4 regions of the Staphylococcus coagulans genome follow, and region 2 is predicted to be linked to each of the others. Evidence: predicted binding sites of a transcription regulator. Region 2 holds the regulator's gene; each other region holds the start of a gene.
What was found. Region 2 encodes Rex, which represses fermentation and respiration genes when NADH is low (regulators of the CRP and FNR family bind a similar motif). Its sites were predicted from a motif close to TTGTGAAATATTTCACAA; they were not measured.
Positions count from the first base shown of each region.

Region 1: fadX (fatty acid degradation protein FadX) is a predicted target of Rex. The motif match lies at 3,728-3,745, and genes of this name have one in related genera.
Region 3: KM149_RS02550 (nitrate reductase subunit alpha) is a predicted target of Rex. The motif match lies at 1,675-1,692, and genes of this name have one in related genera.
Region 4: KM149_RS05195 (L-lactate dehydrogenase) is a predicted target of Rex. The motif match lies at 3,208-3,225, and genes of this name have one in related genera.

Region 1 covers NZ_CP092966.1:350,155-356,177, forward strand. Annotated here, with positions in the region: gene fadE (acyl-CoA dehydrogenase FadE) at 1-521, opposite strand, end outside; gene fadD (long-chain-fatty-acid--CoA ligase FadD) at 561-2,090, opposite strand; gene fadX (fatty acid degradation protein FadX) at 2,121-3,686, opposite strand; gene KM149_RS01510 (acyl-CoA/acyl-ACP dehydrogenase) at 4,027-5,067, opposite strand; gene KM149_RS01515 (ABC transporter permease) at 5,087-5,854, opposite strand; gene KM149_RS01520 (ABC transporter substrate-binding protein) at 5,860-6,023, opposite strand, start outside.
Region 2 covers NZ_CP092966.1:911,128-917,150, reverse strand. Annotated here, with positions in the region: gene KM149_RS04170 (sucrose-6-phosphate hydrolase) at 1-614, opposite strand, end outside; gene KM149_RS04165 (sulfurtransferase TusA family protein) at 1,012-1,236, opposite strand; gene KM149_RS04160 (YeeE/YedE family protein) at 1,261-2,343, opposite strand; gene KM149_RS04155 (redox-sensing transcriptional repressor Rex) at 2,636-3,274, opposite strand; gene KM149_RS04150 (ABC-F family ATP-binding cassette domain-containing protein) at 3,427-5,370, shown strand; gene tsaD (tRNA (adenosine(37)-N6)-threonylcarbamoyltransferase complex transferase subunit TsaD) at 5,819-6,023, opposite strand, start outside.
Region 3 covers NZ_CP092966.1:589,776-595,798, reverse strand. Annotated here, with positions in the region: gene KM149_RS02550 (nitrate reductase subunit alpha) at 1-1,632, opposite strand, end outside; gene cobA (uroporphyrinogen-III C-methyltransferase) at 1,961-2,905, opposite strand; gene nirD (nitrite reductase small subunit NirD) at 2,893-3,207, opposite strand; gene nirB (nitrite reductase large subunit NirB) at 3,213-5,618, opposite strand; gene KM149_RS02530 (precorrin-2 dehydrogenase/sirohydrochlorin ferrochelatase family protein) at 5,611-6,023, opposite strand, start outside.
Region 4 covers NZ_CP092966.1:1,091,156-1,097,178, forward strand. Annotated here, with positions in the region: gene ribH (6,7-dimethyl-8-ribityllumazine synthase) at 1-55, shown strand, start outside; gene KM149_RS05175 (proline dehydrogenase family protein) at 260-1,243, opposite strand; gene KM149_RS05180 (hypothetical protein) at 1,400-1,537, opposite strand; gene KM149_RS05185 (hypothetical protein) at 1,755-2,087, shown strand; gene KM149_RS05190 (alpha/beta fold hydrolase) at 2,290-3,114, shown strand; gene KM149_RS05195 (L-lactate dehydrogenase) at 3,271-4,224, shown strand; gene KM149_RS05200 (transcriptional regulator, SarA/Rot family) at 4,603-5,013, shown strand; gene mnmM (tRNA 5-(aminomethyl)-2-thiouridylate-methyltransferase MnmM) at 5,064-5,624, opposite strand; gene mnmL (tRNA modification radical SAM protein MnmL/YtqA) at 5,621-6,023, opposite strand, start outside.

The DNA.
Region 1 (6,023 bases), 560 kb from region 2:
CCATTTAATACCCACTCATCACCACGTTGCTCAGCGACAGTTTCTAAACCACCCGCAACGTCAGAACCGTGATCAGGTTCAGTTAACGCAAAACAAGTTCTCAGTTCATGAGACTGTAATTTAGGAACATATTTGGCCACTTGTTCTTTGCTACCACCAAATAAAAACGTATTATGACCTAATCCTTGATGTACCCCTAATAAAGTAGCAAGTGAAACATCGAAGCGTGCAATTGTGTAAGACATGAAAAATTGGAACAGTTGGCTTGGTGTTTTTGCATTTTCACGATTTTTAAAGAGTAGGGGATGACTAAAATAATTCAAGTCACCGATGTCTTTAAAATAATCTTCTGGAACAGTTGCATTGACCCAATGTTGATTAATGTCTTTACGGTATTTGCTTTCTAACAGATGATTGAGCTCTTCAAGTAATGTCAATTCGCCATTGGTTAACATTTTGGAAATACTTAAAATATCTTCAGGGTAAAGTTTTTTCAATCTTGCTTCTTTTTCAGTAGTCATTTGACATTCCTCCTCAAAATTGCGTATACGATGTTTCCCTTATGCATTGTGATTGGCTTCGGAAGATGCTTCTTTATTCACTTTTGAATTCATCATTTCACGAATCACGAGTTTGTCTGGCTTTTGTGTTGAATTCAGTGGCATATGTGTGACAGGTAAATACATCCGTGGTACTTTGTAGCCTGCAAGACGTTCGCGCATATGCTTGTCCAATTGTTCAACATAGTCGGGCACTTTTTCTCGTAAAATAATAGCTGCAGCGATAGATTCTCCATATTTTGGATGTTCATATCCTACGACGACGCAACGATCAATTAATGGATGCTCAGCTAAGGCGTTTTCAACTTCTGATGGTAAGACATTTTCGCCACCAGTGATAATGAGTTCTTTCTTACGATCAATAATGTAAATATCGCCATCTTCATCTTTTTTAGCGAGATCCCCCGTTAAGAAGTACTGATTATGGAAAGATTTTTTCGTTTCTTCAGGCTGTCCCCAATACCCAGGTGTCACATTTTTAGAGCGAATGGCCAACTCCCCAATTTCGCCATCGCCCACTTCGTTTTTATCTTCATCCAACACTTTTGCGTCGACAAACATGACCGATTTACCAATGCTCATCGGTTTATGACGTGCATTTTCAGGTGTATTGACCATGACAAGAGGGGCTTCGGTTAAACCGTAGCCATTAATAATGTTAATGCCATATTTTTTGAATGCTTGTTGAATACTAGGTAAAGGTTGCGAGCCGCCTTGAATAACAAACTTGATGGCTCTAAAATCGTCAGGATTAAAGTTTTTTTGGTTCAATGTACTGTAATACATGGTTGGAATCATAATCAAAAAGTCTGGATGATATTGTGCGATGAGGTCATTGAGCGCCTCGCCATTGAAATAACGTTGTAAAACAAGCGTGCCACCGGACATTAAAGTAGGGAGAACTGTATCGTTAAAACCGAGCACATGAAACATAGGTGTTGAAATAATGGTTAAATACTCGGAGTTAAATTTATAAGTTAGTTCAATATTTGCGCCGTTATTGACGAACGATTCATATGAAAACATGACCCCCTTTGGCACACCTGTCGTACCACTTGTATAAATCAATGTAGCGAGATCTGTTGGCTCAACAGCTTTGGCTTTGTAAACATGATGTTGAGAGGGGTCAACTATTTGATTGTATGCATCTGAATCTATGTCCATATGCAAATAATCAGGATTAATCTCATTAAGTGAACTCAAATGCCTTTCTGCGTAAAAAAGAATTTTTAAACCTGAATCTGACACAACACCGGCAATTTCTTTAGGATTAAGTCGCCAATTGATAGGAAGAAAGACTGCGCCCATTTTAAATGAGGCAAATAATAAATCCAATATGGCGACATCATTAGGTGCAAATATACCAATGACATCTCCTTGTTGAATCCCTTGTGATTCGAGATAATGTGCCATATTATCCGCACGAATATTGAGTTGTTGATATGTCCATTGTGTCTCTTTAAATGGATCGATGACAGCTGGTTTTTCAACATCAAAATCTGCGCGTGTTTTGATCCAGTCGAAATTCATAAATATACCCCCTTGTTTCATTTTTGATCGTCATGCTTCTGTCTGTATGCGATCTAAAAGCGCCCCCCATACGTGATGATAAATGGATGTGTCGATGGTTTTCAGATTTTTGGAAACGAGCGGTCTAAAGCCCATTTGAGCAATGACATCTCGCTCTATATCTAGTCCTGGTGCGACTTCTATTAGCATCAATCCATCTTGAGTTAATTGAAAGACGGCACGTTCCGTCACATAATAGATTTCTTGCTGAAGTGACTTGGCGTAATCCGCATTAAAGTCAATATTGGATACGTTTGAGACAAATTTTTGCGTCTGTCCTTGTTGTTCAACATGTAAGGCTTGATTTGACACGCTCAGTTGACCCCTAGCAACTAATGTGCCAGAGAAAACAATTTTTTGGACAGACTGACTAATGTCGATGAAACCACCACAGCCATTCATTCGATGACCGAAATATGAGACATTGACATGACCGTATTGATCCACTTCTGCAAAACTCATAAATGCGATTGAAATACCACTGTTATAAATAAAATCCCAAGTTAAATCGTGGCGCATACGGGCATCAACGTTAAAATTCATACCGTAGTAGTCACGACTTCCGATAAAACCACCAAATATGCCAATATCCATAATCGGCTGGACTAGATGTTCCACACGTTCCTCATGCAGGAGGTTCGTGAGTTCGTTATTGATGCCAAAGCCAATGCTAATCGTATCGCCTGTTGTTAAAAATTGAGCCGCCCGACGTAAAATTAATTTTCGTATGCTGAACGGTAAGGGGGGCTCCGGCAAAGATTCAACACGCATTTGCCCAGATAGTGCAGGGCTATATTGTGTTTGAATCAATTGACGGTGATAGGCGATATCTTCTACAACATAAATATAATCAACGAGAGAACCTGGTATAAAAACATGATTTGGATTTTGTTGACGACTATCAACAATAGCTTTCACTTGAACAATGACTGTCCCGTGATGGGCTTTGGCATTTAATGCAACACTGTAACTTTCACCAAGATGCGCTTCTTCATCCATATAAATATTGCCTTTTTCATCAGCATAAGTGCCTCTTAAGAGTGCAATATTAACGGCTGGTAAATGATAATGAAGAAATTCCTCTCCTTCAATATTAATTAAAGAGACTAAAGATTCTTGTGTTTTTTCATTAGCTTTACCGCCTTTATATCGCGGGTCAATATGTGTATGAAGACCGATTTTAGTAATGATACCTGGTGTGAGATGATTGGTTTGACGGTAATGTGTGGCAATCACACCTTGTGGTAAAAAATACGCTTCAACTTGATTCGATTGAATCGCCTGCGCTGTCAAAGGGGAAGCCGTCATTATACTCATGATGATGCGATCGACCATATTGCGTTGAATGAAATGGTCTAAATCAATCGTATGGCCTCCTGTACTAATGTCATTTGCTAACATAAAAGTGAGATGCGCAGGTGAAGCTGTTTCATCATACTGCTCTGCTAATCCGTAAAGTAAAGCTGTAGGAAGGTTAGAAACAGTGAGTGCAGCTAAACCAATCACATCGCCATCATGTATCAATGTTTTGAACGTTTCCCAAGTACATTGTTTCATTTACGACAGCTCCTTACACATAATGTAAACCCTTACATGAAATATAACATAGTTCACAAAATTGTAAAAAGAAAAAGACTTTATTTTCAGATATTAGTCACAGTATAGACATAAATAGAGTCGTTGAGCCTTTGTCTCCGTTGGAATTCAGTAAGTGGGTTCGTGATAAAAATGTTTCTTAATCTACATACATTTATGAGGATAAAGAGATAAGAGTGATTTAAAAAGAATGACTCGGTTTACGTAAAGTAGAACATTATCCCATACGCAAACCGGTCAGTGATGGTCATTCATCCATAGAGGAAGAAGCCGTTGACTTCAAATTGTTGATGAAGCGGTATTATTGTGATTGTAGCGTGGTTTCGAGTTTGCCTAAATGTCTTAATGTAGGCGTTAGTGCGGCAAAGAAAAAGCCTTCTTTGAGTTTACGTGCTTGTGGTGCTTTGGGTGAATAAGCACGAGAGCCACCATTGACCATGGAAGCTTGATTGACTTCTAATAAAAGATAGCCTAGCGCTTTTTTGAGTTGAACGAGTTCTAAAAGGTGTGTTTGTAACGTGTCTTGATGGCTTTCAAGTAAGGTATAAAATTGTTGATGTAACTGACGATACCTTTGTTCATAAGCTCTAACGTCATATTCTAGATAAGCATTGATACCGTTTTGTGCATTTGAAAATTGGCGGATTAAGTCCAATGAACTTTTAATCGCACCAAGTGCAATTGGAATTTGAAGTGCAATAAATTGCGGACGTATCGCTGAAGCAAATTGTTCGGCCTTTTTAGTAATGATTTGGTCTTTAGTCACGTTGACTTCATCAAAAGTAATGCGATATGTAGCAGAACCATTGACGCCAAAGAAATTTGATTTTTCTTCTAACGTGAGCCCTGCTGTATTGGCACGTATAATAAACATAACCAGTTCTCCGTTATTTTGATGTTGAGAAATTGCACCAAAATAGTGGTCAGATCCAATATTACTTACGGCAGGTAGTTGTCCATTGACTACGATTGTATCGCCATGATCAACATGTGTTAAGTTAAAACTTTCAAGATCATTGAAAGATTTCATCGGATTAGATAAACCCGTAGCCCCCAATACTTCGCCTGATAAAATTTTCTGTTGCAAATCGCGATAGAGTGCGGGTTGTTTTGCTTGTTTTAAATAAGTAGAAAAGGCCAGTTGGCACCATAAACAAAAGCCCGTAGTCAGACAAGCTTCTGAGACTTTTTCGATAGACTGTGCATTTTTTATGAGATTGTCTTCTGAAAAATGGCCTTCTGTGAAAAGTTGTTGGATGAATGATTTAGCATAGTAATCACCGTAATCAATATCAATTAAATAAGGTTCTAGTTCATTTTCAATCAGTGTGTCGATAGACATGCGTGACGCCTCCTATAAATTAAGATTCCCCAAAGTGCTTGAGCATTAATTTTTCTAAATAACTAATGAGCCGATCGATTAAAAATCCAAAAAGCCCGATAAAAAAGATAGCCGATAAGACATCTTCTAAATTCAACATATTTCGTGAATCTACAATCAAGAAGCCTAAGCCAGACTGCGCTCCAATCATTTCTCCAGAGACTAAGAAAATCCAACTCGTTCCAACAGCGATATGTATCCCTGTCATCATGTACTTAAATGCGCCTGGAAAAATAATGTTTTGATAGAGCTTCCATCCGGTTAAGTTCAAATTGCTAGCTATTTTTAAATAATGCGGGTCAATCGTACGTACGCCTTTAATCGTATTAAAGACAATTGGAAAGAACGCAGCAATAAAAATAATTACAATCGCTGGCAAGTTTCCAATGCCAAACCATAGGACGATAAAAGGGGACCACGCAATAGGCGATATGGGCCTTACTAATTGGAGTAAAGGTTCAATCGCGTGAAAAGATGCATCATTGCGGCCTAATAAAATGCCAATAGGAATTGCCAACACAATCGCAAAGATAAACCCAATGACGAAGCGGTAGAGACTAATACTGAGATGGATGCCAATTTCCCCGGTTATAATGAATTTCCAAATGCTTGCCCCAACTTGTAAGGGACTTGGTAATAGGATAGGGGGATAGTGACCTATCCAAATGACAAGTTGCCAAATAAAAAGAAAAAGTACAAAAGTAATTAAAGGGAGTATAAAGCGTTGAGATAACCGACTATTGCTCATAGGAACTAACCCTCCTTGTATAATGATGGATCTACAAAACTGTCAAAAGAAGGGGGTTCGAATAGATGATGTTCAGAGACGCTTTTAGCGATGTCACGATACCCCTTTTCCTTAATTGTTAAGTCGCCATAAGATGTCCATTGTGCCGATTGTTCAAGTATTTTACGAT
Region 2 (6,023 bases):
GGTCCTTCTGGTTGATCTGCGACATACATGAGAAGACAACCTGTTAAATCTTCACGCTGTGCACCAATCACAGCATATAATTGTTCCCCTTTTTTAAATACTTTCGGATCTCCAAACTGCTGTGTATAGCCTTCAGGTGGCGTACTAATTGCCGGCGGAGATAATTTTTCTACTGCTCCATCGTCTTGTACCTTAGCAATAACTTGGCTACTTTTAAGCTCCCAATTCTCATCTCTATGGCTTGCAGTATACATATAATAAAGCGACGACTGATAAGAAAATGCACTGCCGCTATGTATGCCATGACTGTCATATGTCTGGTCAGGACGTAAAACCACACCTTTATCTTTGAAAGTCACTAAGTTATCACTTGTTAGTTGTCTCCAATATTTTAAGCCATCTACTGGCCCTAAAGGAAACCACTGATGTGCGATATAATATTGGCCATTAAAAAAAATTAAACCACTCGGATGACTGAGTAATCCTGTAGGTGGTTGAATATGAAAAATTTGACGATATGGAGAAGACTTTACTTTTTCATGTAATGCTAAAATTTCCTTTTCATCTACTTCCTCATATTTACGATATCGCATTTCGCGACTCCATTGTTCCATATGTATCCTCCTTATCTCATACTGCTGATCATATATGCCACCTGTTGTTACATATAAACCAAACCTTGCGCTTATTTTGATGATTTGCTGTTACTATGATACGACGCGTTAAACACGTTAGAGTTATGTAAAAATAAAAAAGACGCTACGTTTGAGCATCATGATTTTAATTTGCATTGGAAAAGTAAGCTGTCCCCATCTTAGCTCCTCCATATGATCTCAGTAGCTATTTTATCATAAAAATGTTTAAGCATGTCCTAAAATTAAGACCTTAGACTCTTTTATATTGCTTTATCTTAATATTTTAAAATATGATATCGTACAAAAAGCAGCTGAGATATACCTCAACTGCTTTATACCATATAAATTATTCAATTATTATTGAACGTGCTATCATTTACGCCTTTTGAACCGTAATCGTCCAAGACGCATAATCTATTTGTTCAAATTCAGTCACTGGATAGTTTTGCTCTGCTGCCCAATTGGGAATAGCCTCTGTGGCTTGTGTACAGTCAAAGTCAATTTTCAGTTCATCGCCTAGTGCTAATTCCTCCATCTTTTTCTGTGCTTCAATTAAAGGAAATGGACAAACCATGCCCACTGTACCGAGTTCATATAACATTGTGAAGCTCCTTTCGTTTCATTTTTAAATATTAACAGATTGTGGTGATGTATGCGTTTGTTGTTGACGCGCTGCTTTTAAAGGTTTCACAAATAAGAAATGGCTCATAAACCATGTCCCTAAAATCATAGCCACTAAAGCTATCCAACCTTGCCATGACAATGCAGCAGTTGCAACTAAACCATTACCTATTGAGCATCCACCTGCGAGCGCTGCACCAAATCCCATACATGCACCACCAATAACACTATTACGTATTGTTTTAATATCTGGTAAACGCCATTTAAATTCTCTTGAACCACGTGCTGCAATATACGATCCTACAAAAATACCTAAAACGAGGAAAACACCCCAGTCAATGAAAGAAACATTTCCTGTTGTTAAAAAGGCGATTAAGTTCGCAGATGGTGTCGTAATGCCTAGCCCACCTTCTCTTCCTGTTGAAATACTCATTGGCCAAGCGATAAGTGCAATGAAACCTATCGCAATCGCTGCAACAAAAGGATGAAATCGCTTTTCAAATAAAAAGTGACGTACCCCAGTATAGCGTGGTTTTAATTTTGGTATAGCGATTTTTGATTTTGGCTTTTTCAACGTGGTCATAACCAAAAATAGCGTAACACCAGTTAATAAGATTAACCATATCCAACTTGGTACCCCTGTAGATGTCGCCATATCCGCTTCATAAACGGTTTGTTGATTAATTGTATCTTTCAGTGGTAACAGAACGCCATATTTAGAGATTGCTGCAAATAGTGCATACATGAAAAGTGCAATCCAACTGCCAATTAAACCTTCCCCTGCACGATACCATGTCCCAGTGGCACAACCTCCTGCGAGTACAATCCCAATACCAAAAATAAATGATCCAACAATCGTTCCTACAATTGGAAATGTCCCATTATCTATCGTGATAACACCCAATGAAGTTAATATATATAAGCCAATAGCTTGGATATTAATCGCAATAAGCAACGCATAAAACATCTTATTATTTTTTTGAACATACATATCTCTAAAGCCACCCGTCAAACAAAAACGCGTACGTTGCATTACGAAACCAAGTAAACTTCCCACAATCAATCCACTTATCACGGTCCAAATCAATATTCCTACCCCCTATATCCGATTAACATTATAGGTATTATAAAAAATAAGACCTTATTTTTCAAGTACATTTTAAAAATAAATATAAAAACATATATTTTTTCTCAAGTTCATTTGAATACATTTGTATATTTAAACATACATGCTTTAGAACTGACCTATGCGCAATAAAAAAAGAGTATAAAATCTAATATTATCATTAGACTTTTATACTCTCTTCATAGTGCTATGTTTTAATTTACAGTTCATCCAAACAAATCTTTTTGTATGTATGGATAATTTTCATAAAAGGTTAACCATTATAATTTTTCATAAAGAATAATAATGATTGTAATTCCACACCTAAATCAATTTGATGTACTTGTACAGATTGAGGTACGTGCACACGTTTCGGTGTAAAATTAAGTATTCCTTTCACACCTGCATCTACAAGTGCATCGGCCACTTCTTGTGCTACTCTTCCTGGTGTAGCAATAATAATGACTTCTAACGCTTCAGCTTCAACGGTACTTTTTATCTCGTCCATTGATTTTACCGTCACATCACCCACTTGTGTACCAATGATTTCCTCACTGATATCAAAGGCTTCAGTAATGGTCATATCATCGTGAATTGAAAAGTTATAAGTGATTAGTGCCTTACCTAAATTCCCTACGCCAACAATGCCTATTTTGATTTCATCAGAATCGCTTAACTCAGATTTGAAGAATTCCAATAGACTATCAATATTGTAACCATAACCTTTTTTCCCAAGCTCTCCAAAATATGAAAAATCTCGGCGAATTGTTGCAGAATCTATATTTAAGCCTTCACTTATCGCTTTTGAATTCACACGATCTTCACCTTTAGCCTTTAAAATATTGACAAATCGGTAATATAAAGGGAGACGTTTTAAGGTCGCTCTAGGAATTTTATTGCTTTCTTTTCCCATTTTAAAGTCCTCCGTAGTCTTTCTTATGCGTGCACTCATATACATAGTATGTGATAATAATTATAACTTAATTTTATGGTTATGAAAACATTAAGTGCTTGATACATATTGCGTTTATTGTACAATAATTAAGAATGAAAGGAGCATGCCATATGATTTTAATGCAATTAAGTCACGTCACCAAATCGTTTGATGGTGAAGAGATTTTTGAAGACGTCAACTTTGAAGTAAAAACCGGCGAACGAATTGGCATTGTAGGACGTAACGGTGCGGGTAAATCAACATTGATGAAAATCATCGCTGGTGTTGAAAACTATGATTCCGGCCATATCTCTAAAATCAAAGGCTTGAAATTAGGCTATTTGACACAACAAATGACATTAAATACCCAAAACACAGTCTTCGAAGAAATGGCCAAACCGTTTGCGCATGTTCAATCCATCTCAGAGCGTATGAAAGTTGAAACCGATTGGCTTGCAGCTCATGCGGATATGTATGAGTCAGTAGAATATAAAACGCATATTGATCAATATGAAAAGCTCTCAAATGAATTTGAACAGCTTGAAGGCTATCAATATGAAAGTAAAATTAAAACTGTTTTAAATGGACTGGATTTTAGTGAAGCAGATTATCATCGTCCGATTAATGATTTTAGCGGCGGACAAAAAACACGTCTGTCATTAGCACAAATGTTATTAAGCGAACCTGATCTCCTTCTTTTAGATGAGCCGACGAACCATTTAGATATGGCCACAACAGAATGGCTAGAAGATTATTTAAAATATTTCAAAGGCGCTATCGTTATTATTTCACACGACCGATTCTTTTTAGATAAAATCGTAACTCAAATTTACGATGTTTCATTAGGTGAAGTTAAACATTATGTCGGAAATTACGCTAAATTTATCGAATTAAGAGATCAATATTATCAAAAGCGTTTAGCTGAATATGAAAGACAACAAAATGAAATTAAACGTCTTGAAACTTTTGTGGAAAAAAACATTACACGTGCTTCCACGAGTGGTATGGCTAAAAGCCGTAGAAAAGTTTTAGAAAAAATGGAACGCCTTGAAAAGCCGATGTTAGACGCTAGAAGTGCGAACATTCAATTTGATTTTGATCGCAATACTGGAAATGATGTCATGCACATTCAAGATTTAACGATTGGATATGTCTCCCCTATTACGCAACCCATACAATTTGAAATCAACAAAGGGGATCATATCGGTATTATCGGTCCTAATGGGATAGGTAAATCTACTTTAATTAAAACTTTAGCCAAACGCCTTCCACCTTTATCGGGGCAAGTGATTGATGGTGCAAATCTTAAAATTGGCTACTATGATCAAAAACAAGCAGAATTTCGTTCAAACAAAACTATTTTGAATTTTGTGTGGGACCAATATCGTCAAATGCCTGAAAAAGATGTGCGTGCCGTTTTAGGACGCTTTTTATTTACGCAAGATGACGTATTAAAAGTCATCAATGATTTATCAGGCGGTGAAAAAGCACGCTTGCAATTGGCATTACTCATGTTAGAACGTAACAATGTGCTCATATTAGACGAACCGACAAACCACTTAGACATTGATTCTAAAGAGATGTTAGAGCAAGCTTTAAAACATTTCCAAGGGACACTCATTTTTGTTTCGCATGACCGCTATTTTATCAACCAATTGGCGAATCGAATTTTTGATTTAAACGAAAAAGGTGGCACGCTTTATTTAGGGGATTATCAATACTATTTGGAAAAGTTAGAGCAACAACAAGCACTTGCTGCATATGATAACCAACAAAATCAAGCGACGTTAGAAGTAGATTCAAGTACTCAGCCAACGACTTATCAAGATCAAAAGACGCTTCGTCGTGAAAAGCGTAAAATAGAGCGCCAGATTGAAAGTGACGAAAGCCAAATTTCTGAGTTAGAAGACAAGATTGCAGCGATTGATTTACAAATGACAGATGAAGCTGTCATTAATGATTTCGAAAAAACACAATCTCTAGCTGAAGAACGTCAAAAAATCGAACAAGCATTAGAACAAGTGATGACAAACTGGGAAGAATTACAACTTTTGTTAACTGAATATGAAGATTAAATGAAGTAAACCGAGTAAAATTTTCTACTCGGTTTATTTTTTTAATCACCTACTGTTTACATTTCGTCCACATATGAAATAGCATAACACCAACTATCCACAAAGTTATCCACATTATCCACAAGTTAAAAGCTAGAATATTCTATCCTTATGCACAATTATATACAACTTATCCCCGATTTTACGCCAATGTTATGCACAGGTTCTTAACAACTTGTGCATAAGTACGCATGTTCTCTATTGACTTTTGCTCAATCAGAAAAGTGAGCTTAAAATGTGAAGATTTAAGTTGTTTATAGTTATACATCTATATAGACAAGCATCTAAATTTTAATGGTGATTAGAATATATCACTTTTCTTTTGACATAAAAAGGAGAGACAGAAATCGTTTGATTTCGTTGTCTCACCCTCAAAATAAGGTTGCTGTTTAAAAACGTGCAACATTCATTATTCATGATCTAAATACATTTCAATATCCATACTGCTTTTACCATTTAAAGCCATGTCGCCCCGAATTCCTTTTTCATAAATATAATGAGCTGCTGCTCCAATCATTGCGGCATTATCCGTACATAGACGTGGTTCTGGAATAGCGAGTTCTATGCCTATTTCACGCGTAGCTTGTTCTAAAGCTTTACGAAGCCCTTTGTTA
Region 3 (6,023 bases), 320 kb from region 2:
TAACACAGAACGATAAATGGTGTCTGAATTAAACCAATGGTTAATCCCTGCGCCCATAATAATCATAGAACGTCCACCAGTATCGATGGCATTTTGTGCAAATTCCTTTGCCACTTGTGTCACAACATTCGCTTTGACACCTGTAATCTTCTCTTGCCAAGAAGGTGTATAGAAAGAAGCCGCATCATCAAAACCTTTTGATTCTAGTTCATGATTAAAACGTTTCACACCGTATTGACTTGCCATTAAATCATAAACTGTTGCAATGTATGTTTCTTCACCGTTCGCTAACGTCACTTTGCGCACTGGAATCACACGCTCAAATACGCCATTGCCTGCGTTATCAAAATATGGGAATTGAATTGTGACATGCTCAAAATCACCCGTTGCAACTGTCATTGCAGGATCAATTTTAGCGCCCGCTTCATTTTCTAATTTTAAGTTCCATTGTTTGCCATCTTCCCAACGTTGGCCCATAGTCCCATTTGGAACTTGAATCGTGTCTGTCAAACAATCTAAAACAACCGGTTTCCATTCACTATTCTCAGACTGACTGCCAAAGTCACTTGAACGGAGGAAACGTCCCGCTTTGTAACCTTTATCATCTTGATCTAATCGAATCATAAACGGCATATCTGTATATTGTTTGGCGTAGTTGATAAACATTTCTGAAGGTTCATCTTCATAGTAAGTTTGTAAAATAACATGCGTCATTGCTTGTGCTAGCGCTGCATCTGTCCCCGGATTAGGAGCCAGCCAGTTATCAGCAAACTTTACATTTTCAGCATAGTCAGGCGCAACAGAAACTACTTTAGCCCCTTTATATCGAACTTCAGTCATAAAGTGTGCATCTGGTGTCCGAGTGAGTGGCACGTTTGAACCCCACATCAAAATATAGCTCGCGTTGTACCAGTCGCTCGACTCTGGTACATCTGTCTGTTCACCCCAAATTTGCGGTGATGCTGGAGGTAAATCCGCATACCAGTCATAGAAACTTAACATTTCTCCACCTAATAACGAAATAAAACGTGCACCTGCCGCGTAACTAATCATAGACATCGCTGGAATTGGCGTAAATCCTGCGATTCTGTCAGGCCCATCTTTTTTGATTGTATAAATCAATTGAGCTGAAATAAGTTGCGCCACGTCTTTCCAGTTCGCACGGACATGTCCACCTTTACCACGTGCTGACTTATATAGACGTGCTTTTTCTTCGTCTTCTACAATTGAAGCCCATGCTTTAATTGGATCTTGGTATGTTTCCAACGCTTCTGTCCATAATTCCCATAATTTTCCTCGAACATAAGGATACTTTACACGGAGTGGACTATATTCATACCAGGAGAATGAAGCACCGCGTGGACAACCTCGTGGTTCAAATTCTGGCATATCTGGTCCGCAACTTGGATAGTCAATTTGTTGGTTTTCCCAAGTAATCACACCATTTTTCACAAAGACTTTCCATGAGCATGAACCTGTACAATTCACACCATGCGTTGTACGGACTACTTTGTCATGACTCCATCTTTCTCGATACATTTTTTCCCATTCACGACTTTTGTGTTCTAATACCGACCAATTCCCGTTAAATTTTTCAGTAGGCTTAAAAAAATTCAGTCCAAATCTAGCCATTGTCATCCTCCTCTTACACATAGACTTCAGTCATTACCCATATTGTACATTTATTCACAAGCGTATCCTATTAGGGATTTACCTATTTCATCAAGTGGAATCCCTATGCTTTTACATACCTAATACGTGGTTCTAAATCGCTTGCTTAGCGGTTAAATTCTCAACTAAATTTGACTGAATTCAAGAAAAACTTGGTGAAGGTAATTTGGATTTTGAGCGCATGCAAAGTCATATTAATGCGAAGTTTTATCATAAAAAAGAAGCGCTGAGACAATTTTTTATTAAAAATCATCTTAGCGCAACTTAATTAACGAAATGCTAAAATCTCTTATAAATCAACGACCTGTGTAAAAGTCGTATCTTGAATAAGTTGGGTAATTTTTCCAATTTGAGAAGCATGTAAATCTGAATAGTGACGATCATCAACCACGACTTGATGTCCCGCTTCAAAGTAATCAAAAGCGCGCTCTATCGCTTCCATTCGTTCACCTCTAATTAACACTGTTTCGTAGTTTCTTGAGGTGTTCGCGATGACTGTTTGCACATCCCTTACGACCTGCCCCACAATGGTAACACCTGGTCCTAGGCGTTCAGGCAACATTTCAACTTGTTCTACAATTGTATTCACCGTTCCACTTATCACGCGTTGGTTAGGATGGGTGGCATTAAAGACAATCGCTACTGGAAAATCGATTCCCATTTTATTTTTAATATCATGCATTAATCGAGGTAAACGTTTAATCCCCATATAAATGGCTAACGTACCACCATGTTCTAAAGTCGTCATATCAATTTCATTTTCTTCGTTGTTTTTAAAGTGGCCCGTCGTAAAAGTAATATTTGTCGATACATTTCGTTCTGTTAATCCTCTTCCTAGTTGACTCACTGCAGCACTCGCAGCCGTAATCCCCGGAACAATCTCATAATCAATATGGTACGCACGTAACGTTTCGACTTCTTCAGCGACCCGCCCAAATATAGCAGGATCGCCTCCTTTGAGTCGTACAATGGTTTGCGCAGTTTGTGCCTTTTCGACGAGTAACTGATTAATACGCTCTTGCTTAATATATTTCGTATAAGGCGTCTTACCTACGTGAATCCATTCTGTCTCTGGTGAAGACAAATGAAGTAAAAATGGGTGAACTAACTGATCATATAAAATGACATCTGCTTTTTGGAGGCAACGCTCTGCTTTTTTAGTTAGTAAACAGGGATGTCCTGGCCCTGCGCCAATAAGATAGACTTTAGGTTGAGACGCGTTTAAGGCAGACATACGTAAATATCTCCATCTACAATTTCAACAGGATAGGTCGCGACACATCCTTCATCAGGCGCTTGAACTTCACCGGTATTCAAATCAATTTTCTGATCATGTAATGGACAAAAGACATAGTCTCCGCTCACTGTTCCTTCTGATAAAGGACCTTGTTTATGAGGACAAACGTTATGAATAGCTTTAATTTCACCCGCTTCAGTTAGAAACAAGCCTATCTCTAAATCTCCGACAATGACTTTTTTACCAATTAAAGGCTCTAATTCTGAAACTTTAGCAACTTTAACTTTTTCCTTTAACATATGCCTCACACCTTCTCAACTTCAAATATTTTCTGTTTCATTTCATCTTGAACAATCTCATTCCATGGTTCTTTGGAAACGGCCGCTTTTGCTTCCATAATACGTTCATAGAGTGCTTCTTGTTTTTCAGGATCCAAGACAACCGATTTGACTTGATCAAAGCCTATACGTCTTAACCATGGCGCTGTACGCTCAGCATAAATTGCTGTTTCACGATAATACTGCATATAAGCGCCACAAAGTTTAATCACTTCATCTTCTGTTTCAACCGTAGTTAAATGTTCAGCGATTTCCACAGTTGTACCACCATTACCCCCTACGTAAATTTGGAAGCCATTTTCAACACCGATTACACCGAAATCTTTGACGCCTGATTCTACACAACTTCTTGGGCATCCAGAGACACCCATTTTAAATTTATGTGGTGTATCAATATATTCGAATGTTTTTTCTAAACGTATACCTAATTTTGTTGTATATTGTGTGCCAAATCGACAGAATTCTTTACCTACACAACTTTTAACAGAACGTGTTTTCTTACCGTATGCAGAAGCTGAGCGCATGTCTAAATCTTCCCATACTTTTGGTAATTCTTCTTTTTTCACACCATATAAACCAATCCGTTGTGAACCTGTCACTTTAACGAGAGGTACATCATATTTTTTTGCTACTTCACCGAGACGAATCAATTGATCTGCATCTGTCACACCGCCACGCATTTGAGGAATCACAGAGAATGTACCATCATTTTGAATATTGGCATGATAGCGTTCATTGGCAAAGCGTGATGCAATTTCATCTTCATGATTTTCCGGATAGACCATGTTTAAATAATAGTTCAGTGCAGGTCGACATTTTGGACAACCGCCTTTATCTTTAAAGTCTAATACATGACGCACTTCTTTTGACGTTTTTAATCCTTTTGCGCGAATTTGTGTCACAATTTGATCTCTTGATAAATCTGTACAGCCACAAATACCAGTTGGTGCACTTGCTTCAAAGTCATCACCAAGTGTATATTCAAGTAATTCTGCAATTTGTCCTTTACACTTACCGCAAGAATTACCGGCCTTTGTCACGCGTGTGACATCGGCAACTGACGTTAAACCTTGTTCTGTAATTGCGTTGACAATTGTACCTTTAGAGACCCCGTTACAACCACAAATTGTCTCATCGTCATCCATTTCTGCCACACTAATAGCGTCAACTTCACCCGCTTTATGCAAGATGGACACTAATGTATAATCATCAATGGTTTCGCCTTTTTTCATCATATTGTAGAAGCGATTACCTTCTTCTGTGTCTCCATAAAGCACTGCGCCGACAATCGCTTTATCTTTAACGAAGACTTTTTTATAAATATTATCGACACCATTAAACGTCTCAATACCATGGACTTCATCGTTTTCAGTAATTTGACCTGCACTAAAAAGATCACAACCCGAAACTTTTAAAGAAGTGAAAGTCGTTGAACCTTGATAGCCTTCAGTTGGACGACCTGTTATATGATCCGCTAAAATTTTGCCTTGTTCATACAATGGGGCAACTAAACCATACACTTTTGAGCGGTGCTCAGCACATTCACCTACCGCATAAATGTTAGGATCACTCGTTTTCATAAAGTCATCGACAATGATACCACGTCCAATTTCTAAGCCTGCTGCACGTGCTTCTTTTGTGACAGGTCGAATGCCGACAGCCATTACAACCATATCGGCATCTAATACACGACCATCAGATAATCGGATGCCTTCTACATTTTTCTCGCCTAAGATTTCTTGCGTATTGGCTTGAAGTTCAAATTTAATACCTTGTTTTTCTAAATCTTTTTTAAGAAGTTCACCAGCTTTGCGATCTAACTGAACCTCCATGAGCCACTCAGCTAAATGAACAACTGTAACATCCATCCCTTGATCAACGAGACCTCTTGCACATTCTAGTCCTAAAAGTCCCCCACCAATGACGATTGCTTTTTGTTTCGTTTTCGCGATCTCTAACATTTTCTCTGTGTCATCAATGGTTCTAAAACCGACAACACCTTCTAAACGTGAACCATCAATCGGTAAAATAAAAGAATCTGAGCCCGTTGCGATAATCATTTGATCATAGCCCACAATTTGACCTTGTTCTGTTTCAACTTGTTGTTTTTCGCGATCAATTTGAACAACCTTATCACCTGTAATAAGCTGAATATGATTTTCTTCATACCATTCATAAGGATTCATTATGGTTTCTTTGACAGTCATTTTATTTTGTAAAATGTTAGATAACATGATTCGGTTATAGTTAGGATACGGTTCTTTACCAATAATTGTGATATCAAAGCGCTCAGGATCTCGCTCTAATATTTCTTCTATTGTACGGACACCTGCCATTCCGTTACCCACCATTAATAATCTTGTTTTACTCATGGAAATCCTCCTCAAGCGTTTCTAAATACGCTTTTATTTTTGCGCCGTATGCTTGTGTGCGTTGAATAGATTGCCCTTCAGAACTCACACTAATTGTCATTTCGTTGTGTACAAAATCGAATGAATTATAAAAATCAGATTGTCGTCGATCTCCAGTGTGGTTCACCCACTGTTCAGGACGCGCATCATCATGCACTTGCTGGTTCACCTTTACATCATTCGTTGCGATGATGATGAGATTGGCATCCGCAATATCTTTTGAATCATAAGCTTTTTTATCCAAAGTGATATGGGGTGCCCACGTCCTTGTGTAAAATGCCGGATTAAATTCAGGACTGACCACTTTAACCGTCTTTGCTTCATGCATGACCTTTTTAAATTTCCGCCAAGCGATTTTCCCACCAC
Region 4 (6,023 bases), 180 kb from region 2:
TGCAGAAGTTGCAGTAGGCGCAATAGAAATGGCTAACTTACTGAAACAGTTTTAATGAAATATAGTTCGCGTGTTTCAATTTCGTAGCGATTACAAATTTTTTATAATTGAAAATGATAATTTGGAGTGGTGCTAAGACACGATATCAATATAGGCGACCACACCGTTTTGTTAACGTGATATCAATAAATAGAAGCCACAACAGCTATGATTAAGGCATGTTGTGGCTTGTTAAAATTGACATGAGCGTCAAACAATTTTATTTATTTTTTAATAGCTTAAATAATGTTCCGACTGCGAGTCCAATTGCCCCTATAGAGAGTAGGGCTTTTGGTTTAACAAATTCTTTGAAGGCTAATGTTAGGTTTTGAGGTCTTTCTGCTAATCGTCGCATAAAGTAACCAAACCAATCATCACCATAAGGGACATAAATCGTAAAATTATATCCTTCCTTTGCAATCGCCTCTGCTAAATCGCTTCTAAATCCATACAACATTTGAAATTCGAATTGAGATTTATCAATATGATTGTCCTCAACAAATTTTTTAACATGGTTAATTATTTTGTGATCATGAGTAGCAATTGAAGTGAAACTTTTAGAATTTAACAATCTTTTTTCGATAAGTCGAATATAATTTTGATCAATTTCTTCCTTAGTTTGATAGGCGATATGTGGTGATTCTTTATAGGCACCTTTTACTAGGCGTAAGCGGAGTTCAGGATATTTATCGATGAGTACATCTGCTTTAAATAAGTATGCTTGAATCACTGTTCCAATATTTGAATAATTAGATTTTAATCGATCTAAAGTTTGTGTAATATCGAAAAGGCTATCATACTTTTCTGTATCGATGTTAATATGCATATGATCATAGCTATTTGCTTTCGAAACAATTTCTTCAATGTTTTCAAAACATAAGGCACGATTAAATTCACTACCTAACTGGCTGAGCTTAACCGACATATGCGCGTTGAGTTGATTTTCGTGAATCGCATCCATAACTTTTAATATATTTTCTTTAGCTGCAATTGCATCTCGCTCATTATTTACAAACTCACCCAGATTATCGACTGTTGCTGCGATATTTTTGTCGTTTAATTTCTTAATCGTAGCGACAACCTCTTCTATCGTATTACCAGCAACAACTCTATTTGCACCTAATGAAGGTCCTACAGTTTTTGCTAATGAATTTAAATAAGCATTGTTTGATAGTGTAATAAAAAAGTTTTTGATTAAGCTCATTTTAATTCCTCCCATATCCTTTGTTCATTGTCATAATGATAGTGTATCATGAACAGATAATGGAAGAAAACGTTTTCATAGTGCATAATTACAATTTTAGCGCGTATTTTTCTTTTAGAATTATGAATATTTAAATTTTTTATTTGTTTCTTGTGGCTAAGATGGTAAATTTTGTGAAGCGGTGAGTGGTGGTTTCTGTAAATCAGTATCAATCGGTTCTTGTGCTAGTGCTAAAAAGAGGGGCATCATAAGCAAAAACAATAAACTAATCACACATTTAACGATGATTTTCATTAACGACACCTTCAATTTAAATTTATTTTCAACTAAAACGTATCATACGATTATCAAGTAGGTGTGAATATGTTGTAAAGATGTGCTTTAAAAAGTAAACAGCGTCAAATATTAACGTAATGTAAAGTCCACAATTGAAACTTTACGATATCTTAAAATTTCAATCGGTATGTGCATGTTAAAATAAGAGTGAAATCTTTTTAAGGGAGATTATGACATGTTTAGAGATATGGCATTTTATATATTTGGGACGCAGTTAGATACGTTTGTACAGTACTTTGTTTTTGAACTTATTATTTTAGTTCTGATTGGATTAATTGTGGGGGTGCTTACACACCGAATGTGGCTAGTAGCTGTTGTAATTATAGGATTAAATCTTATTGATGCTGGCATTATAGCGCATTTTAATGTTTCTCAAGGAGATGGCTCACTGGTTGGTCAATTTTTCTTAATGTTAGTCGCAAAATTTTTCCCAACTTTTTATGAATTACTTTTAGCAATTTTATTATTACGTTTACCATTCATACGTAAAACTTTTAAATTATCTTAACGATGGAAAGAGCAACATCATAGTAAATATTTAAAGTCACACGCGCTTTTTTTTATATTCATCAGTGACTCACATCAACAGGATAGAAAATTTACGTCTCATGTAGATTTCTATCCTGTTTTTATGATTTCCTTTTTATTCGCAAACACGAATAAAATCACGCTATAATAAAAAAAAGAACGTAAAGGAAGGGTAATGTTGTATGTGGAAATGGGAAACAGATAGTAAAGCTAAAGGCGTCATCGTTATTGTTCATAATATGTTAGAACATACAGGAAGATACGCCTATGTCATTACACATTTAAAGCGTAATGGTTATCATGTGATTATGGGCGATTTACCTGGGCAAGGACAAACGTCACGTATGAATAAGGGGCAAATCGAAAGCTTTGAAATCTATCAAGAACGGGTAGTTGAGTGGATTGAAATTGCAGAAGCGTATCATCTTCCTACATTTATTATTGGGGTCGGATTAGGTGGACTCATTTGTGTCAATCTATTAGAAAAAGTGCAACTTGATATTGAAGGATTGATTTTAATTTCCCCATTAATGGCTTTTCATAATAGTAATAAGACACGTAAAAATTTCTTAACAGCGAACATAGGTGATGTCTCTAAAAGTGCAAAATTTGATCTCGGTTTTCAAGTAACTGATTTGACTCGAAATCCTGAAGTTCAAGAGGAAACATTAAATGATGCAATGATGTTAAAGAAAGTAAGCTACCATTGGTACAAAGAAGTTATCAGAACAATGAAAGAAACTGCGGATCATATGGATCAATTCATGCGCATTCCGATGTGCGTCATGTATGGTACAGAAGATGTGATTTCAGATACAAAAGTAACTTATCAATTTGTGAATAATCTCAGTTACGATGAACTTTATTTTAAAGCGTGGGAAGGTTTAGCGCATGAAATTCATAATGAGCCTGAACGCGAAGCCGTTATGCGTTATATCCTTAGCTTTTTAAATAATAAAGTTTTTACAGCAGGATATTTAATCGATGACGAAAATAGTATTAAGTAATTATTTTAAACATTTTACATACAATGGAAAATAATTTCTCTTTGCATTACTAAAAATTTTTATTGAAATATTGTGATAAACATGGTAGATTATATGTGAAAAGAATCACAAATATTGTGATGAATATAAATTTGCAAAATAGGAGCGTGTTTTTCAATGGGAAAAAACAGTAACAAAGTCGTATTAGTTGGTAATGGCGCAGTTGGCGCGAGTTATGCATTTACAATGGTAAGTCAAGGCGTCGCTGATGAATTAGTCATTATCGACATTAATAAAGACAAAGTACTTGGTGATGTACTTGATTTAAATCACGGCGCGCCTTATGCTGAATCACCTGTAAAAGTTAAAGCAGGTGAATATAGCGATTGTGGTGACGCTGATCTTATTGTGATTTGCGCAGGTGCTCCACAAAAAGTCGGTGAAACACGATTAGACCTTGTAGAGAAAAATGCTAAAATTTATAAAGATATTATCACTTCCATTATGGACAGTGGTTTCGATGGTATTTTCCTTATTGCTGCTAATCCTGTTGATATTTTAACTTATGTAACGCTTAGATATTCTGGTTTACCTAAGCATAGAGTCATCGGTTCAGGCACAATTTTAGATACTGCACGCTTTAAACATTTAATTAGTGAAGCTTTTGACGTAGCGCCAAGCAGTGTTCATGCGAATATTATTGGTGAGCACGGTGATTCTGAAGTTCCAGTATGGTCAAGTGCAACAATTGCAGGTGTTTCAATTTATGATGAATTGAAAAAGGATCCTTCAAAATCACATCTAATTGAAGATATTTACGTACAAACACGTGATGCTGCATACGATATTATCAAAGCAAAAGGTGCAACATATTATGGTGTAGCTATGGGATTAATGCACATTTCAAAAGCAATATTGAGAAATCAAAATACAGTCTTAACTGTATCAAGCTACCTAGAAGGTGAGTACGGACATAGTGGTGTGTATACAGGTGTGCCAACAGTGATTAATGGTGAAGGTGCAACACGCATCGTTGAAACACCTTTAAATGAAGAAGAAAAAGAAAAATTTGAAAAATCAGTTAATATCTTAAAAAATATGCAACAATCTATAGAACATCTTTTTGATTAATCAAGACTAAATATTAGACAGACTCGGACATGAGTTCTCAGTCTCCAAAGAAAGCACCCCAAAAATCATTTAAGCGATTTTTGAGGTGCTTTCTTATTTTGTATATCCAACACGTCATAGACACCGGGAAATTTTTTATGCACATCTAAAAGCATGTTGGGCTATGACATATTTAATTTACATTTATATTCATCTATGATATTTTCGGTTTGATAGAAATCATAGAAAGTTAACCACAAACCTAGAAATGTCAGTCGGTATTTTAAGATTTAAAATTAATTTATTACCAATAAATCAAACTTTTATACATTATGATTGAATTATAATAATTTGGGTAAAGATTCATGATAGGCAGTCTAATTGAATGGGGGCTTAATCATGGCTAAAAAGAAAAACTATCAAGTAAGTGATATTGTGTTATTAGATAATCTTCAAAAAGAGGTTGAATATATTTTTGAAGCGATTGAGGAAAAGTATCATTTATCAAAAGAAGAATTTTTGATTTTACTTACACTTTGGGATAAAGGGTCAATGACGTTAAAAGATATGGATCACTATGTCAAAGTCAAAACGTACAGACGGACAAGAACTTTCAACAATCTTGTAGAGTTGAAATGGTTAGTAAAAGAACGACCATCTGATGATGAGAGAACAGTCATAATTCATTTTAATGAAGAAAAAGAACAAGATAAACAAGAACTGATTAACTTTGCGTGTAACGAAATTGAAAACCGAGAACAAAACTTAAAAGATTTACTGAATTCTATTATAAACGGTTGCGATATATAATAAAAAAACTGGATTTGAGTCCAAAGAATGACTTAAATCCAGTTTTTGTTTTATCTTTTTTCAATACCTATAATAAAAGGGGGACGATTTTGTTGATTGATGAATTCGTACTTCAAGATATGTGCTTTTTGCTGATCAAATGCTGTTAAATATTGCAATAGCGCTTGACTTTCTTCATAACCTTCATCGTGACCAGGGTACACTGCTAACACGATGATACCTTGAGGTTGTAAAAGTTCAAAAATATGTTCTATCGCTTGAATTGTCGTTGAAGGCCGTGTGACAATAGATTTATCTCCTTTAGGCAGATAACCTAAATTAAAAAGTGCAGCGTGAATACGATCACGATGTTTCTCTGAAATAAATTGTGTAATTTTTTCATGACCCGTTTGGTAAAGTGACACATTTTTAAAACCGGCAACTTTCTTTGCGGTGTTTTCAATTGCCGTTGATTGAATGTCACATCCATATACATGACCAGAAGGGACGGCCTGTGCTAAAAAAAGCGTGTCATAACCATTTCCACAAGTTGCATCGATCACAACGCTTTCTGGTGAAATATGACTTTGGATAAGTGATTTTGCGAATGGGAGGATACGTTCAACTATCATAGTTGTACCTGTGCTTCATAGTATTGACCTTGCACTGTACCACGTCTTTCAAGTTCAGTATCAATATCATTCAATACTTCCCATTTATTCACACTCCACATTGGTCCAATCATTAAATCAATAGGGCCATCGCCTGTGATTCGATGAACGACCATTTCAGGTGGCAGTTGCTCAAGTTGATCACATACTAAACTAATGTATTCTGATTTAGACATAAAAGTTAGTAACCCTTTTTCATACTGTTTTACCATTGGTGTCCCTTTTAATAGATGGAGAAGGTGAATCTTAATACCTTGAACATCCATTTGTGCTACAGTTTTAGCAGTCTCCATCATCATGTCATAGTCTTCACCAGGTAGACCGTTAATAATGTGAGAGCAGACATTGATATCATGTTTT